2 regions of the Leptothrix mechoopdaensis genome follow, and region 1 is predicted to be linked to the other one. Evidence: predicted binding sites of a transcription regulator. Region 1 holds the regulator's gene; the other holds the start of a gene.
The links. The regulator NrdR, encoded in region 1, represses ribonucleotide reductase genes. The targets are predictions, from matches to a motif close to CACNANATNTNGTG.
Positions count from the first base shown of each region.

Region 2: ACWA7K_RS20585 (ribonucleoside-diphosphate reductase subunit alpha) is a predicted target of NrdR. The motif match lies at 4,260-4,273, and genes of this name have one in related genera.

Region 1 is NZ_CM132699.1:230,097-237,860, forward strand. It holds gene ACWA7K_RS01060 (type IV pilus modification PilV family protein) at 1-551, opposite strand, end outside; gene ACWA7K_RS01065 (hypothetical protein) at 541-1,830, opposite strand; gene ACWA7K_RS01070 (PilW family protein) at 1,834-2,571, opposite strand; gene ACWA7K_RS01075 (type IV pilin protein) at 2,568-3,050, opposite strand; gene ACWA7K_RS01080 (hypothetical protein) at 3,044-3,619, opposite strand; gene nrdR (transcriptional regulator NrdR) at 3,748-4,191, opposite strand; gene glyA (serine hydroxymethyltransferase) at 4,208-5,458, opposite strand; ZMP/ZTP riboswitch at 5,559-5,689, opposite strand; gene ACWA7K_RS01095 (transglycosylase SLT domain-containing protein) at 5,767-6,726, opposite strand; gene ACWA7K_RS01100 (UbiD family decarboxylase domain-containing protein) at 6,985-7,764, shown strand, end outside.
Region 2 is NZ_CM132699.1:4,708,165-4,715,928, reverse strand. It holds gene ACWA7K_RS20590 (ribonucleotide-diphosphate reductase subunit beta) at 1-937, opposite strand, end outside; gene ACWA7K_RS20585 (ribonucleoside-diphosphate reductase subunit alpha) at 1,082-4,015, opposite strand; gene ampD (1,6-anhydro-N-acetylmuramyl-L-alanine amidase AmpD) at 4,351-4,944, opposite strand; gene ACWA7K_RS20575 (sigma-54-dependent transcriptional regulator) at 4,952-6,568, opposite strand; gene ACWA7K_RS20570 (ATP-binding protein) at 6,565-7,764, opposite strand, start outside.

The DNA.
Region 1 (7,764 bases):
CCGGTGCGGTCGTCGATCAGCCAGACCGTCGCTTCGCCCGGACGCGGCTGCCAGGCGCTGCGGCCATCGCCCAGCGGTGTCGCGCCGGGCGGGATCAGGGCATGCCGGGGCACGGGCCAGGCGGCGCCGGAGGCATCGAGCCGCGCGGGCGTCCGGTCGAGCACGGTCAGGGCCGACAGTGCGGCCTCGCGGTCCGGGTCGGCCGGCATCAGGGTGTCGAGCACGACGGCCTCGAACGCACCCGGCCGGACCTGCCAGCGCGCGACGCTGCGTCGGCGTCGAAGGCCGGCGGGGCCGGCCGCGTCCTCGGTCTCGATCGTGATGCCGCCGGCGTCCGATGCCGGCTCGACCGGCCAGCCGGCGCGCAGGCGCTCATGCCGCGATTGCACCGCCAGCAGCGCGTCCAGCCGCAGACGTTCCCGTTCGGTGCCCGACGCCATCACCGACTGCAGGCGCAACAGGGCCACGAGCGCGAAGGCCAGCACCGCGAGCGCGACAAGGGCCTCGATCAGGCCGATGCCCAGCGGCCTTGGCGCGAGATCACGGGCCATGGTCCCGCCAGCTTCCGGGCAAGGCCATCCAGCTGCCGACGTGGCCGCGCATCGCGGCCAGAACCTGGGCGTCGTGGATCAGGTCGACCGGCCCGTCCAGCATGGCGTCTCCCCAGGTCGTGACCGCGCCTTGCCAGCGGCTGCCGGCGCCGTCCGGCGTGGGGCCGGCATGCCAGTCGAGGGCGCCGGCGATCAGCCAGCCGACGCCCTGCACCGGTCCGGTCATCCGCGCGGTGCCGTCGACCACCAGCAGCAGCGGCCGGTCGACGCTGCCCCAGGTGCCGCTGGCGAGGTTCAGCTCGCCGTCGATCCACAGCGCGCGGGCGCCATCGGTTCGTGCGGCGGCCAGATCGGCGGTGCTGCAAGCGCTGGTCGGGCAGGCCACATGGCGCAGGCTGGGCAACTGACGCATCAGCGCGGCCGAGGCGCCGAAGTGGCGCCACCAGCGGTGTGGCGCGCTGCGCAAGGCCACCCGGTCGGGGCTGACCTGGTCGTCAGGGCTGCTGCCGGGCGGCCCCTGCACACGGCTTCCGTTGGCCAGCGTGATGGCGCCGCCGGCCTCGATCACCGGTCCGCCGCTGCCGGCGGTGCCGCGGACCGCCCGGCTGCCGGCGCCGAGCCGGACCGCGCCGCCGGCCGACAGCGCGGCGTCCGGTGCGCTGGCCAGGTCGCCGAGCAGGGCCAGCGTCAGGTGCAGACGGCGGATCGCATCCGGCGGCGTCGCGCCGATCGGTTCGACCACCGCGCAACCGGGCACCGCGTGGCTGCAGCCGGTGACCGACAGGGACAGCAACGGCAGGCCGCCCGGATCGCTGACCGGCACCGGCCCCGGCGCGAGCTGCAGCAGCCAGGCGGGGTGCGGCGCGCCGTCGCCGGCCGGTCGCGGCGGCGTCGCGGCGCTGACCACGCCGTTGGCCTCCGACGTGACCCCGGCGCAACGCCAGCCTTGGGGTGTTGCCGCGTCCTGGGTGCAGGCTTGTGACGCGCCATCCTGGCGAGGGCGAGGCCACGCGCCATCGGGCCAGACCACCAGGCGTTCGCGAGCCCCGCCGGATGGCACTCCGGCCTGGTTCAGCGAGGCGGTGACCCAGGACACGCCCGCTTCGGCGGCCTCGTGCGCGGCCGCGCCCTGCACCTGCCGGCCGACCTGCCGGGTCTGACCCAGCAAGGCCTGGTGGCTGTGCAGCAGGAACAGCAACAGGCCGAGCAGCAGCAGCATCAGCACCGGCAGGCTGCCGGCACCGCGCTGGGCGGATCGTTCGCGTGCAGGCCTGGACATCGTTCAAGGCCCGGGGCAATGGCCACGCAACTCGTCGTTGCGGACCTGCACCACCCGGCGCAGCTGCTGCGGACGGTCGGGTGCGGCGGGGTCGTGGCCGTCCAGCTCCACGCTCAGCAAGCGGATCACGCGCTGGGGCGGGCAAGTCGTGTCGCCGGGCGGGCAGACGGGCCAAGGGCAGTGCGCCAGCAGGTCGACGACACGGTCAAGGCGGCTGACCTGCCAGCGTGTCACGCGCAGGCGTTGCGGATCGGTCAGGGCCTGCCAGCTGTCGCCGCTGCCGGGTGACAACGCGGGGCCGGACAGGCGCAGGTCGATCGCGCGGGTGGCCGCATTCAGGCGCAGCGCGCTGGCCTCGTCGGCATCGCGGCCGGTGTCGTCGAGCAGATCGGGGTGGTCCGGACTGCTGCGGCCGTAGCTCCAGGCCGGCAGGGCGGTCTGCCCGGCCGGGCCCGGTGGCAGCAGTGCGGCATGAGGGTTGGAGCGGGCCTCCGGCGTGGCCGCCAGCCATGCCTGTTCGGCCCGTCCCCAGTGGCCGGCCCGCCTCAGCTCGCGCATCGCCAGGTCGACGACACGATGCAGCGCCAGGGTCAGGCGGGCGTCGGCCAGTTGCCGGCGCTGCTGCGCGAGCTGGCCCAGCACGAAGGTGGTGGTGCTGGCGACCACCATCAGGCCGATGGCCAGCGCGACCAGCAGCTCGACCAGCGTCAGGCCCCGCCGTGGTTGCGGGTGCCGGTTCACCACGGTCCCCAGCAGCGGCGGTTGCGGTCGTCGTCGTTGTCGAGCCCGTCGTCCGGGCCGGACCGCCAGCGCAGCAGGCCGGCGTCGACCTCGATGGCCAGGTGCCGGCAAGGCAGGTCGTCGGACTGTCGTCCGGTGGCGGTGGCCCGGATCCGGTAGGCGACGTCGGCACGTCCAGGATCCAGGTCGACCGACAACCGGTAGTGCCCGGCCTCGCTCGATGGCGACAGTGGCAGGCCCTCGCTGCCGAAACGATCGGCATAGACGGCGGTGCGGCTGCGGTGCTGTTCCTCGGCCTGCTGCAGGCGCATCAGGGCGGTCTGGCCGTCCATCCTCCGCAGGCGTTGCAGACGTGATTCGTAGCTCGGCCAGGCCAGCGTCGACAGGATGCCCAGCATCGCGAGGCCGACCATCAGCTCGACCAGGCCCCAGCCGGTTGACACGGTGCGCGGCCGGGTCCGCCAGGGGCGGCTCAACATGCGCCGACCCCGGGCCAGCGCGGCGAGACCGGGTCCGCGACCACGCTGCACAGTCGCACGCGGCCCAGCAGGTTGACGACGTGGCGCAGCGGCGGCAGACCGGCGGCGCTCAGCTCGATGCTGCCGCTCGGGCTCATGTTGCCCAGACGCGGGTCGACCCGCAGGCTGGCGATGTTGGCCCGCATCAGCAGATCGCGGTTCGACCAGCTGCGCGCCTGCAGCAGCCGCGCGCCGGTGGTGCATTGCGGCGTCGGTCGGCCGTTGACGAGCGAGCTGCAGCTGCATTGCGCGGGCTCGCCGCTGTGCAGCAGCCAGCAACTGCCGTCGACGCCGCTGTGGAAGGACACGCGCAGGACCTCGTCGCCGGCCAGCGCGCTGGCGCGCAGCAGTTCGAGGTCGGCCAGCAACTGGGCCGAAGCCGCCTCGACGCGGCGTCTCGCCTGGTGCTCGGTCCAGCTCGGCAGCAGCGTCTTCAGCAGCACGGCGACGAGCGCGAGCACGAACAGCGACTCGATCAGGGTGTGGCCGCAGGCCGGGCTTCGGGCAGGTGGGGGGTGGACGGTTGACATGGCGCTCGGTACAGGACCGGGCCAGTCTCGGGCCACCCGTGGCGGGTGGCGCACCCCCAGGAGAGGGCATCCGCCACGGCGGCCCCCCCCCTGTCGGAGGGAGGCGCGCGGAGATCAGCCTGCAGCGATCAGATTTCCTTGATCAGCTTGCTGAACGCGTCGATGTCCTCGAACTCGCGGTAGACCGACGCGAAACGCACGTAGGCGACCTTGTCCATGCGCTTGAGCTCGCGCATCACCAGCTCGCCGATGCGCGAGGTGGTGACCTCGCTGGCGCCGCTCGAGAACAGCTTGTCCTCGATGCGGGCGATGGCCGCGTCGATCAGGTCGACGCTGACGTTGCGCTTGCGCAGCGCCAGGCTCATCGAGGCGCGCAGCTTCTCGCGGTCGAACTCGCGCCGGTCGCCGTTCTTCTTGGCGACGGCCGGCATCGCGAGTTCGGCCCGCTCGTAGGTCGTGAAGCGCTTGTCGCAGGCGCTGCAGCGCCGTCTGCGCCGCACGGCGTCACCCTCGTCGGACTCGCGGGTCTCGACGACGGTGGTTTCCTCGTGGGCGCAGTACGGGCAGCGCATCGACGACGACCGGCGCTTACTTGTAGACCGGGAAGTCGCGCGTCAGCTGGGCGACCTGGGCCTTGACGCGCTCGATCACCGACTCGTCGTTCGGCGCTTCCAGCACGTCGGCGATCAGGTTGGCGACCTGACGGGCCTGCTCTTCCTTGAAGCCGCGGGTGGTCATCGCCGGCGAGCCCAGGCGGATGCCGCTGGTGACCATCGGCTTCTGCGGGTCGTTCGGGATGCCATTCTTGTTGCAGGTCATGTGGGCACGGCCCAGCAGCGCCTCGGCTTCCTTGCCGGTCAGGCCCTTGGGGCGCAGGTCGACCAGCATCACGTGGCTCTCGGTGCGGCCCGAGACGATGCGCAGGCCGCGCTGGGTGAGCGTCTCGGCCATCACGGCGGCGTTCTTGACGACCTGTTCCTGGTAGGCCTTGAACTCGGGCTGCAGCGCTTCCTGGAAGGCCACGGCCTTGCCGGCGATGACGTGCATCAGCGGGCCGCCCTGGATGCCCGGGAAGATCGCGCTGTTGATCTTCTTGGCGACCTCGTCGCCCCGCATCAGGATCAGGCCGCCACGCGGGCCGCGCAGGGTCTTGTGGGTGGTGGTCGTGACGACGTCGGCGTGCGGCACCGGGTTCGGGTAGACGCCTGCGGCGATCAGGCCGGCGTAGTGGGCCATGTCGACCATGAAGTAGGCACCGACGGCCTTGGCGACGGCGGCGAAGCGTTCGAAGTCGATGCGCAGCGCGAAGGCCGAGGCGCCCGCGATGATCAGCTTCGGCTTGTGCTCGTGGGCCAGGCGCTCCATCGCGTCGTAGTCGATGTCTTCCTGAGCATTCAGGCCGTAGCTGACGACCTTGAACCACTTGCCCGACATGTTCAGCGGCATGCCGTGGGTCAGGTGGCCGCCTTCGGCCAGGCTCAGGCCCATGATGGTGTCGCCGGGCTGCAGCAGGCCGAAGAACACGGCCTGGTTGGCCTGCGAGCCCGAGTTGGGCTGGACGTTGGCGTGGTCGGCGCCGAACAGTTTCTTGGCGCGGTCGATGGCGAGCTGCTCGACCACGTCGACGTACTCGCAGCCACCGTAGTAGCGCTTGCCGGGATAGCCCTCGGCGTACTTGTTGGTCAGCTGCGAGCCTTGCGCGGCCATGACGGCCGGCGAGGTGTAGTTCTCGGAGGCGATCAGCTCGATGTGCTCTTCCTGGCGCAGGACTTCGGCGTCCATCGCGGCGGTGAGTTCGGGATCGATGGCATCCAGGGTGTGGGTGGCGCGGTCAAACATGTGGTGCGGTCCGATGTCTAGGGTTGCAGGCCCCGACCGACGGCAACGTCCTTCGGCCCGACCGATGACGGCGCATCGGTGTCGACGGAGCTGACGTGGAGGAGGTTGCCCAGGCGCACGGCGGAAACCGGCAGGTCCAGACAGGCTGGCTCGCTGCGGTCCACGCTCCCTGGTGGTGACCCACCTCGGACCGCGTTGCGCGGCCCTTGAACGCCAGTTGCGTGGCGGCGCGAGTGTAGCGGAAGGAGGGGTTTTCGAGCCCCTGGGCGACGCGCCGGAGCGGGCTCGCTCCGGCACATCTCACACCATCAAGGGATCAGTGCGACCTGCTGGTCGGGGGTGACGGCGCCAGCGATCTTGGCCGGCTTGGCGACCTTGGCAGGGGCGACCGGGGCGGTCGCCTTGACGGCGTTCTTGCCGGCCGGGGCCGAGGCGGTCGCCTCGGCCTCGACGGCCGGCGTGCCCTGTGCGGTGGTCACCGGCGGCACCGGCAGGCGGGCGGTCGGCGGCACCGAGCGGCCCTGCAGCAGCTGGGTCATGAATTCCTGCTCGGCCATGACCTTGAAGGCGTAGCCGCCATCGTCGGGCAGGTTGGCGGCGCCGACGTAGTGGCGCAGGCCGCCCTCGACCGAGCCGGCCGTCGCGATGCAGTCCTTCAGGACCTGCACGCCCACGCGCAGGTTGGTCAGCGGGTCGAACGCGGCGTGGTTGCCGCCGAAGGGCTCGTACTTGTCGTCATGGACGCGGGTCATCACCTGCATCAGGCCCTGGGCGCCGACGGCGCTCTGGGCGAACGGGTTGAAGCTCGACTCGACCGCGACGATGGCCAGGATCAGCGTCGGCTCCAGGCCGACCCGGCGACCCAGGCTCCAGGACTCCTGCACCAGCCGGGCGACCGGTTCCGGCGCGACCCGGTAGCGGCGCGACAGCCACTGCGCCACGACCGACTGCTGGCGGTTCAGTTCGGACGGATCGACCGCCGTGGCGCGATCGACCGCCGACAGGTCGCCGTGGTCGAACAGGTCGCCGGCATCGGTGGTGCGGGCTTCCTGACGCTGCAGCAGCCAGTCGAGCGCCTGCGCCTCGAGCGTGCCGCGGACATCGGCGCGACCGCCGATCACGAAGGTGGCGCTCAGCACCGCCAGGCCAAGGACGGCCAGGCTGTTGTGACCCACGGCCAGAAGACCGTGACCCAGATCTGCAAGAAACACCCGCGTCGAGGCAAGGATGCCGTCGCGCAGCTGTGCCCAGGATCGGAATGTGGACATGACACTCCTTTCACTTCTCAGGCGAGGGGTTCAGCGACACACGGCCGAAGGGGGGGCCGGGCTGACACCTCGATAATCCCGCCGCTTCGGACTGCTGGGGCTGAGCCGGCGATGCGCACTGTGCTCAGGTGCGGCGGGGTCGAATGGCCCGGGGCGACGTACTGGTACAAACCCGGAGCCGGTTGATCGGGGCGGATTCTATGCACCGTCCAAATAACCGGTCAACTATGAGACTTTGCTTTCTTATCCCGAAATGTGATGAAGTACCCAGACCTCCGCGGCTTTCTCGAACTCCTCAAGAAGCGTGAAAAACTGCTCGAAGTGGCGGATCCCGTCTCGACCCATCTCGAGATGACGGCCCTGTCGGACCAGGTCTTGCGTGCCGGTGGTCCGGCCCTCCTGTTTCGAGCGCCATGCAATGGTCACAAACGCTTTCAGGCGCCGGTGCTGACCAACCTGTTCGGCACGCCCGAGCGGGTGGCGCTGGGGATGGGCGCCGATGACGTCTCGTCGCTGCGCGACATCGGCCACCTGCTGGCCAGCCTGAAGGAGCCCGAACCGCCGCGTGGCCTGAAGGACGCCGGCCGGCTGATCCAGATGGCCAAGACCGTCTGGGACATGAAGCCCTCGGTGGTGCGCAACCCGGTCTGCCAGCAGGTGATCGTCGAGGGTGACGACATCGATCTGGCCGACCTGCCGGTGCAGCACTGCTGGCCCGGCGACGTTGCGCCGCTGATCACCTGGGGACTGGTGATCACGCGCGGCCCGCAGTCGGTGCCGCGCCCCCGGCTGCGCCAGAACCTGGGCATCTACCGCCAGCAGGTGATCGGCCGGCGCGAGGTCATCATGCGCTGGCTGGCCCATCGGGGTGGGGCGCTGGACTTCCGTGATTTCGCCCGCGCCAACCCGGGCCGTCCGTTCCCGATCGCGGTGGCGTTGGGGGCCGATCCGGCAACCACGCTCGGCGCCGTCACCCCCGTGCCCGACAGCCTGTCCGAGTACCAGTTCGCCGGCCTGCTGCGCGGCGCGCGCACCGAA
Region 2 (7,764 bases), 590 kb from region 1:
CGACCGCCTTCATGAACAAGGCCTTGATCTCGGCCTTGAACGACGTCGTCCACAGCTGCGGGTTCTCGAGCTTGATCGCGTTGATCAGGTCGATGCCGAAGTTGCAGTGCATCGACTCGTCGCGAAGGATGTACTGGTACTGCTCGGCCGCGCCGGTCATCTTGTTCTGCCGGCCCAGCGCGAGGATCTGCGTGAAGCCGACGTAGAAGAACAGGCCCTCCATCAGGCAGGCGAAGACGATCAGGCTCTTGAGCAGGGTCTGGTCGTTCTCGAGCGTGCCGGTCTTGAAGGCCGGGTCCATGATCGCGTCGATGAAGGGGATCAGGAACTCGTCCTTGTCGCGGATCGACGCGACCTCGTGGTACGCGTTGAAGATCTCGCCTTCGTCCAGCCCCAGCGACTCGACGATGTACTGGTAGGCATGCGTGTGGATCGCTTCCTCGAAGGCCTGACGCAGCAGGAACTGGCGGCACTCGGGCGCGGTGATGTGGCGATAGGTGCCCAGCGTGATGTTGTTGGCCGCCAGCGAATCGGCGGTCACGAAGAACCCGAGGTTGCGCTTGATGAGGCGGCGCTCGTCATCGGTCAGGCCGTTCGGATCCTTCCACGTCGCGATGTCGCGCGACATGTTGATCTCCTGCGGCATCCAGTGGTTGGCACAGGTCGCGAGGTACTTGTCCCAGGCCCACTTGTACTTGAACGGGACCAGCTGGTTGACGTCGGTCTGGCCGTTGATGATGCGCTTGTCGGCGATGTTGACGCGGCGGCCGGAGTCGCCCGATTCATGGGTCGCGGCCGTCGATGCACGCGCACTCGGCAGGCCGACCGCAGCGTGCGGCAGTGACGAGGGCTGCATCGAAGCGTCACGCGGAACGTTCGATGGATACGGGGTCGCCGACGAGGGCGTGGGGCGCGGAGTGTCTTCCCAGACGAGCATGTCTGACTTCCTGATGACGTGAATTATCTGAATGTTGCGTCGAAACACCAAGCACTTATTGACACGCTGCAAGAGGGCGCGTGGCCCTCTTGCAGCGCATCGGCACGAGGCCTTCGGGCAAGGGCTGGATCAGGTCGCCTCAGCTCACTGACAGGCTTCGCAGGTCGGGTCGTCGATGGCGCAGAAACGGACGTCCGTGGCCGGGTTGGACTCGGCCGTCGCAGCCGCCATCTGGGCCTGTGCCTGAGCGGCCAGCGCATCCATCGACGCGGCCTGCAGACCACCGCCCTGACCACCCGGCACGGCGTTCAGCGAGCCCGCCTTGACGGTCGACTTCTCGGCATGCGTCGCGCCCATCGTGCGCAGGTAGTAGGTGGTCTTGAGGCCACGCAGCCAGGCGAGCTTGTAGGTCTCGTCGAGCTTCTTGCCCGACGCGCCGGCCATGTAGATGTTGAGGCTCTGGGCCTGGTCGATCCACTTCTGGCGACGCGACGCGGCCTCGACCAGCCACACCGGCTCGACCTCGAAGGCGGTCGCGTACAGGCGCTTGAGCTCCTCGGGCACACGGTCGATGCGGCGCAGGCTGCCGTCGAAGTGCTTGAGGTCCATGACCATCACGTCGTCCCACAGGCCGAGCTTCTTGAGGTCACGCACGAGGTACTCGTTGATGACCGTGAACTCGCCCGACAGGTTGCTCTTGACGGACAGGTTGCCGAAGCACGGCTCGATCGACGCGTCGACGCCGATGATGTTGGAGATCGTCGCGGTCGGCGCGATCGCCACGCAGTTGCTGTTGCGCATGCCGTGCTGGGCGATGCGGGCCCGCAGCGCATCCCAGTCCAGCGTCGACGAGGTGTCGACCTCGACATAGCCGCCACGCGCCTCGGCCAGCAGCTTGAGCGAGTCCTGCGGCAGGATGCCGCGGTCCCACAGCGAGCCGCGGTAGCTGCTGTAACGGCCACGCTCGGCGGCCAGCTCGGTCGAGGCCCAGTAGGCGTGGTAGCAGACCGCCTCCATCGAACGGTCGGCGAACTCGACCGCCTCCTGCGACGCGTAGGGCACACGCAGCTGGTAGAGCGCATCCTGGAAGCCCATGATCCCCAGGCCGACCGGGCGGTGGCGCAGGTTGGAATCACGTGCCTTGCGGACCGCGTAGTAGTTGATGTCGATGACGTTGTCGAGCATGCGCATCGCCACCGTGATCGTGCGGGCCAGCTTGGCCTGGTCGATCTGCTTGCCGTGCTCGCCATCGGTCAGGTGACGGGCCAGGTTGACCGAGCCGAGGTTGCACACCGCGATCTCGCGATCGTTGGTGTTGAGCGTGATCTCGGTGCAGAGGTTCGACGAGTGCACGACGCCGACGTGCTGCTGCGGCGAGCGCACGTTGCAGGCGTCCTTGAACGTGATCCACGGATGCCCGGTCTCGAACAGCATCGTCAGCATCTTGCGCCACAGGTCGACGGCACGGATGCGCTTGAACAGCTTGAGCTCGCCACGGTCGGCGCGGGCCTCGTAGGCGGTGTAGGCGGCCTCGAAGTCGGCACCGAAACGGTCGTGCAGGTCCGGGCAGGTCGACGGCGAGAACAGGGTCCAGTCACCGCCTTCCATGACACGACGCATGAACAGGTCGGGGATCCAGTTCGCCGTGTTCATGTCGTGGGTGCGACGGCGGTCGTCGCCGGTGTTCTTGCGCAGTTCGAGGAACTCCTCGATGTCGAGGTGCCAGCTCTCGAGATAGGCGCAGACGGCGCCCTTGCGCTTGCCGCCCTGGTTGACCGCGACGGCGGTGTCGTTGACGACCTTGAGGAAGGGCACGACACCCTGCGACTCGCCGTTGGTGCCCTTGATGTGCGAGCCCAGTGCGCGCACCGGCGTCCAGTCATTGCCCAGGCCACCGGCGAACTTCGACAGCAGCGCGTTGTCCTTGATGGCCTCGTAGATGCCGTCGAGGTCATCGGGCACGGTGGTCAGGTAGCAGCTCGACAGCTGCGAGCGGCGCGTGCCCGAGTTGAACAGCGTGGGCGTGCTGGACATGAAGTCGAACGAGGACAGGATCTCGTAGAACTCGATCGCGCGGGCCTCGCGGTCGACCTCGTTGAGCGCCAGGCCCATCGCCACGCGCATGAAGAAGGCCTGCGGCATCTCGATGCGGGCCTTGCGCACGTGCAGGAAGTAGCGGTCGTACAGGGTCTGCAGGCCGAGGTAGTCGAAGTCGAGATCGCGCTCGGCCTTCAGTGCGGCACCCAGGCGCGCCAGGTCGAACTGGGCCAGACGTTCGTCGAGCAGCTCGGCCTCGATGCCCTTCTTGATGAAGGCGGGGAAGTAGTCGGCGTAGCGCGCACCCATCTCGCCTTGCGTGACCTCCTCGCCGAGGATCTCGCGACGGATCGTGTGCATCAGCAGGCGGGCCGTGACGCGGGTGTAGGCCGGGTCCTTCTCGATCAGCGTGCGGGCGGCCAGGATGGCGGCCTTGTAGACCTCGTCGATCGGCACGCCGTCGTACAGGTTGCGGCGGGTCTCGGCCAGCACCGGCGCGGCCACGACCTCGCTGCCAAGGTTGGCACAGGCCGCCTCGATGATCCCGCTGAGCTGGGCCAGATCCAGCGGCACACGCTGGCCGCGGTCGGTGACGTAGAAGGCCGGCTCGGCCGCCCGTGCGGCCTGGCCTTGCTGGGCACGTTCCTGGGCCCGGCGTTCGCGGTAGAGCACGTAGGCACGGGCGACATCGTGATGGCCACCGCGCATCAGGCCGAGCTCGACCTGGTCCTGGATGTCCTCGATGTGGAAGCTGCCGCCGCTCGGACGCGAGCGCATCAGCGCGCGGACCACCGCCTCGGTGAGCGCATCGACGGTCTCGCGCACGCTGGCCGACGCCGCGCCCTGGGTCCCGTGCACCGCCAGGAAGGCCTTCATCATGGCCACCGAGATCTTGTGCGGCTCGAAGGCCACCACCGCACCGTTGCGGCGGATGATCTGGTAGCTGCCATAGACGCTGGTCGCCACCCGGGCGTCACCACCAAGGGTGCTGGTCGGGGCGTGCAGGGAAGGCTGCTGGTGAGGGGTGCCGGTTGCTTGCATCTGGGCTCCTTGCATGTCTGGAAAATCGTTCGGCAAGGCTTCGCCTCGCCTGGCATCGGGCGTCAGCATCGGAACGCTGCGCGTCTCGCCTGGCGGCGGTCAAAGAACTGCGGGATGGGGTCGGAAACGTCCCTTGGGACACGATCCGGGAGGGCCGACCGGATGACCGGTCAAATGGCCTGTTGCCCGGTGCATCGCGGGATCTGGGCTTGTCTGGAACGGGGCGAAGGATAACACGATGAGGCACTATAGCTAGTGCCTGGGTAGCCGCCAGCCACTAGCGCTAGTGTGAGGGGAGCAATTACCCCGAGTGCCGCGACTCTTGCATTTCGGGTTCAGCGCCAGGCCAGCGACAGGCCCCGATGCCGCAGCTTGCGACCCAGTCGCGCCGCATCGAAACCGGAGCCCGGATCCCCCTTGCGACCCGGCGCGACGTGCTCGTGCCCGGCCACCTCGCGCAGCGGCAGGACCCGTGCGAGCCGGCGCAGCAGATGCGCCAGCGCGCGGTACTGCACGGCCGCGAAGGTGCGGCCTTCGAGGCCCTCCAGCTCGATGCCGATGCTGAAGTCGTTGCAGTTGTCGCGGCCCTTCCAGTGCGACACGCCGGCATGCCAGGCGCGGCCCTGCAGCGGCACGAACTGAAGCAGCGCGCCGTCACGGCGGATCACGAAATGGGCCGAGACCTGCAGCCCGTCCAGCGCCGCGAAGGTGGGATGGGCCTGCGGGTCGAGCCGGTTGGTGAACAGCCGCTCGATCGCGTCGCCACCGTAGCGGCCGGGTGGCAGGCTGATCGAATGCACCACCGCGAGGTCGATCGCGATGCCTTCGGGCCGCCGGCCGAAGTTGGGACTGGCGACGCATCGTGCCGACCGGAGCCAGCCGGCCAGCCACGGGCCACGTCCGTCGCGCGGGCGGCGCGCGACCTTCATGCCCGACTCACTCGACGCCGCCCTCGCCGTCGTCGACGGTCAGGCCTTCGCCGGCCACCTGGATGCCCAGGCGCGCCATGCGGTAGCGCATCTGGCGCAGCGTCAGGCCCATCGCTGCACCGGCCGCCGTGCGGTTGTAGCGATGGCGTTCGAGCGCCCGCACCAGCACCGCGCGCTCGACCTCGTCGAGGTAGGCCACCAGGTCATCGGGCACGGCCGGTTCGGCCATCGACGGCACGGTCGACAGCATCGGCGCCACGTCGGCCGGCAGGACGGTCGCCGGCTTGAACGGATAACCGGTCCACGGCGGGTCGATCCGGGCCTCCTGGCCCCAGCCGGTGGCCTGGGCGGACGGCACCGCAGCAGGACGGCCACGCGGCGGGATCGGCAGTTCGAGGTCCTCGACGTCGATCTGGCTGGCGCTGCTCAGCGCGACGGCACGGTGCAGCAGGTTCTCCAGTTCCCGCACGTTGCCGGGGAAGTCGTAGTGGGCCAGGTGGTCGAGCGCGCGCGGCGTCAGGCGTGGCATCACGGCCATGCCGGCATCGGCGGCGACCCGCTCCAGCACACGCGCGCACAGCTCGTAGAGATCGTCGCGGCGCTCGCGCAGCGGCGGCACCCGGATCTGGATCACGTTGAGGCGATAGAACAGGTCCTGGCGGAACCGGCCTTCGGCCACCTCGTCGGCCAGGTCGCGATGGGTCGCGCTGATGATGCGCACGTCGACGGCCACCTCGGCAATGGCACCGACCGGTCGCACCGCGCGTTCCTGGATCGCCCGCAGCAGCTTGCTCTGCATCGACAGCGGCAGGTCGCCGATCTCGTCGAGGAACAGGGTGCCACCGTGTGCGGCCTGGAAGAAGCCCTCGCGATCCTCGGCCGCGCCGGTGAAGGCGCCCTTGCGGTAGCCGAAGAACTCGGCCTCCAGCAGCTGTTCCGGGATGGCGCTGCAGTTGACGGCGATGAAGGGCTGAGCCGCACGCGTGCTGACCTGGTGGATCGAGCGCGCGACCAGCTCCTTGCCGGTGCCCGACTCGCCCTGCACCAGCACCGGCGCCATGCTGCGCGCGACCTTGTCGACCAGCGCGCGGACCTGCTGCATCGCCGCCGACTGGCCGGCCATGCGGCGCAGCGCGCCACTGCCACGCTCGTGGCGCGGCACGATCGAACGGGGGCCCTGGCCGAAGTCGACCGGAACGGCACCGGTGGCCGGCGGACCGGCATGGGGTGCGGCGCCACGTGCGGCCGGGCTGCGGCCCAGCGCGGCGGCGACGACGCTGCGGAACACCTTCAGGTCGACCGGCTTGGTCAGGTAGTCGTAGGCGCCCGACTTCAGCGCCTGCACCGCGTTCTCGGCCGAACCGTAGGCGGTGATGACGATAGCCCGCTCGCTGCGGCCCGACTGTTCGAGCCGGCGCAGCAGGTCCAGCCCGCTGCCGTCGGGCAGGCGCATGTCGGTGATGACGGCGCTGTAGGTGCGGTCCTTGAGCTGCGCCCAGGCCTCCTCGACGCTGCCGGCGGTCTCGACCTCATAGCCCTCGCGCAGCAACGTCAGCTCGTAGACCGTGCGCAGGTCGGGCTCGTCGTCGACGACCAGCAGGCTGTGCAGCGAGGTCGCGCTCATCGGGCCATCCCAGGCCGCATCGGCTGCGTCACCGGGATCATGCGCGGCAGGGTCATCACGAAGACGTTGCGGTGCCGCGCACCGGCGCCGCGCGGGTGGTACTCGATCGTGGCGCCATAACGTTCACAGAGCTCGCGGCAGATGTAGAGCCCGAGACCGCTGCCGCGGCTGCGGGTCGAGAAGAACGGCTCGAACAGGTAGGGCTCGACGTCGGAGGCGATCGGCGGACCGTCGCTGGCCACCGAGACCACGGCCTGCGCGTCGCCACGCGCATGCACGCGCACCCACAGCGCATCGGTGCGGCCGCTGCCGTGGCGATGGGCGTTCTCCAGCAGGTTGACCAGCACGCGCCGCAGATGGTCCGGATCGAACCGCACCGGCAGCACGCCGTCGCCGGCCTCGACCATCAGCGGGCTCGGGCCGATCTGCGGCAGGCTGGCGGTGCGGGCCCAGTCGTTGCACAGCATCTGGACCTGGGCGGAGAGGTCGATCACCGGCGCCTCGCGCGGTGCGCCGGGGGCGACCTCCATGACGTCGTCGACGATGCGCTGCAGCCGCACGACGTTGTCGGCCACCATGCGCGTGAGCTGGCGCTGCGCCGGCTGCATCAGGTCCTCGGCCAGCAGCGCGTTGGCCTGCGCGATCGCGGCCAGCGGGTTGCGGATCTCGTGGGCGATGCCGGCGGAGACACGGCCCATCGCGGCGAGCTTCTCCTGGCGCGCCCGCGTCTGCAGTGTGCGCACGTCTTCCATGAACAGCACGCACAGCAGCGACTCGCCGGGCTTGTCCTCGTCGGCCGGGCCGGCGTTGTCCTGGCGGCGGGTGAAGCGCATGCGCAGGCGCAGACCACGCTCCTCGACCTTCGCGCCCTGGCTCAGGCGCAGGCGGATCTCCTCGCCGCCATCGGGCCAGAACCCGGTGGCCCAGGCACGCTCCAGGGCCAGCCAGAGGGGCTCCCAGGCCTCGTGCTGGCGCAGGTCGAAGGCCATGAAGCGCCGGCCGGGCGGTGCGCCGATCAGGGCCATCGCGGCCGGGTTGGCGGCGCGCACGTGGCCTTCGGTGTCGACCACCATCACGCCGTCCTGCATCTCCTCGATCATCAGCCGGTTGAGCAGCGCCTGCTGGCGCGCCATCTCCAGGGTGCTGCGTGCGGCGGCTTCCTGGCGGGTCAGGCGGTCGGCCATCTCGGCCGTCAG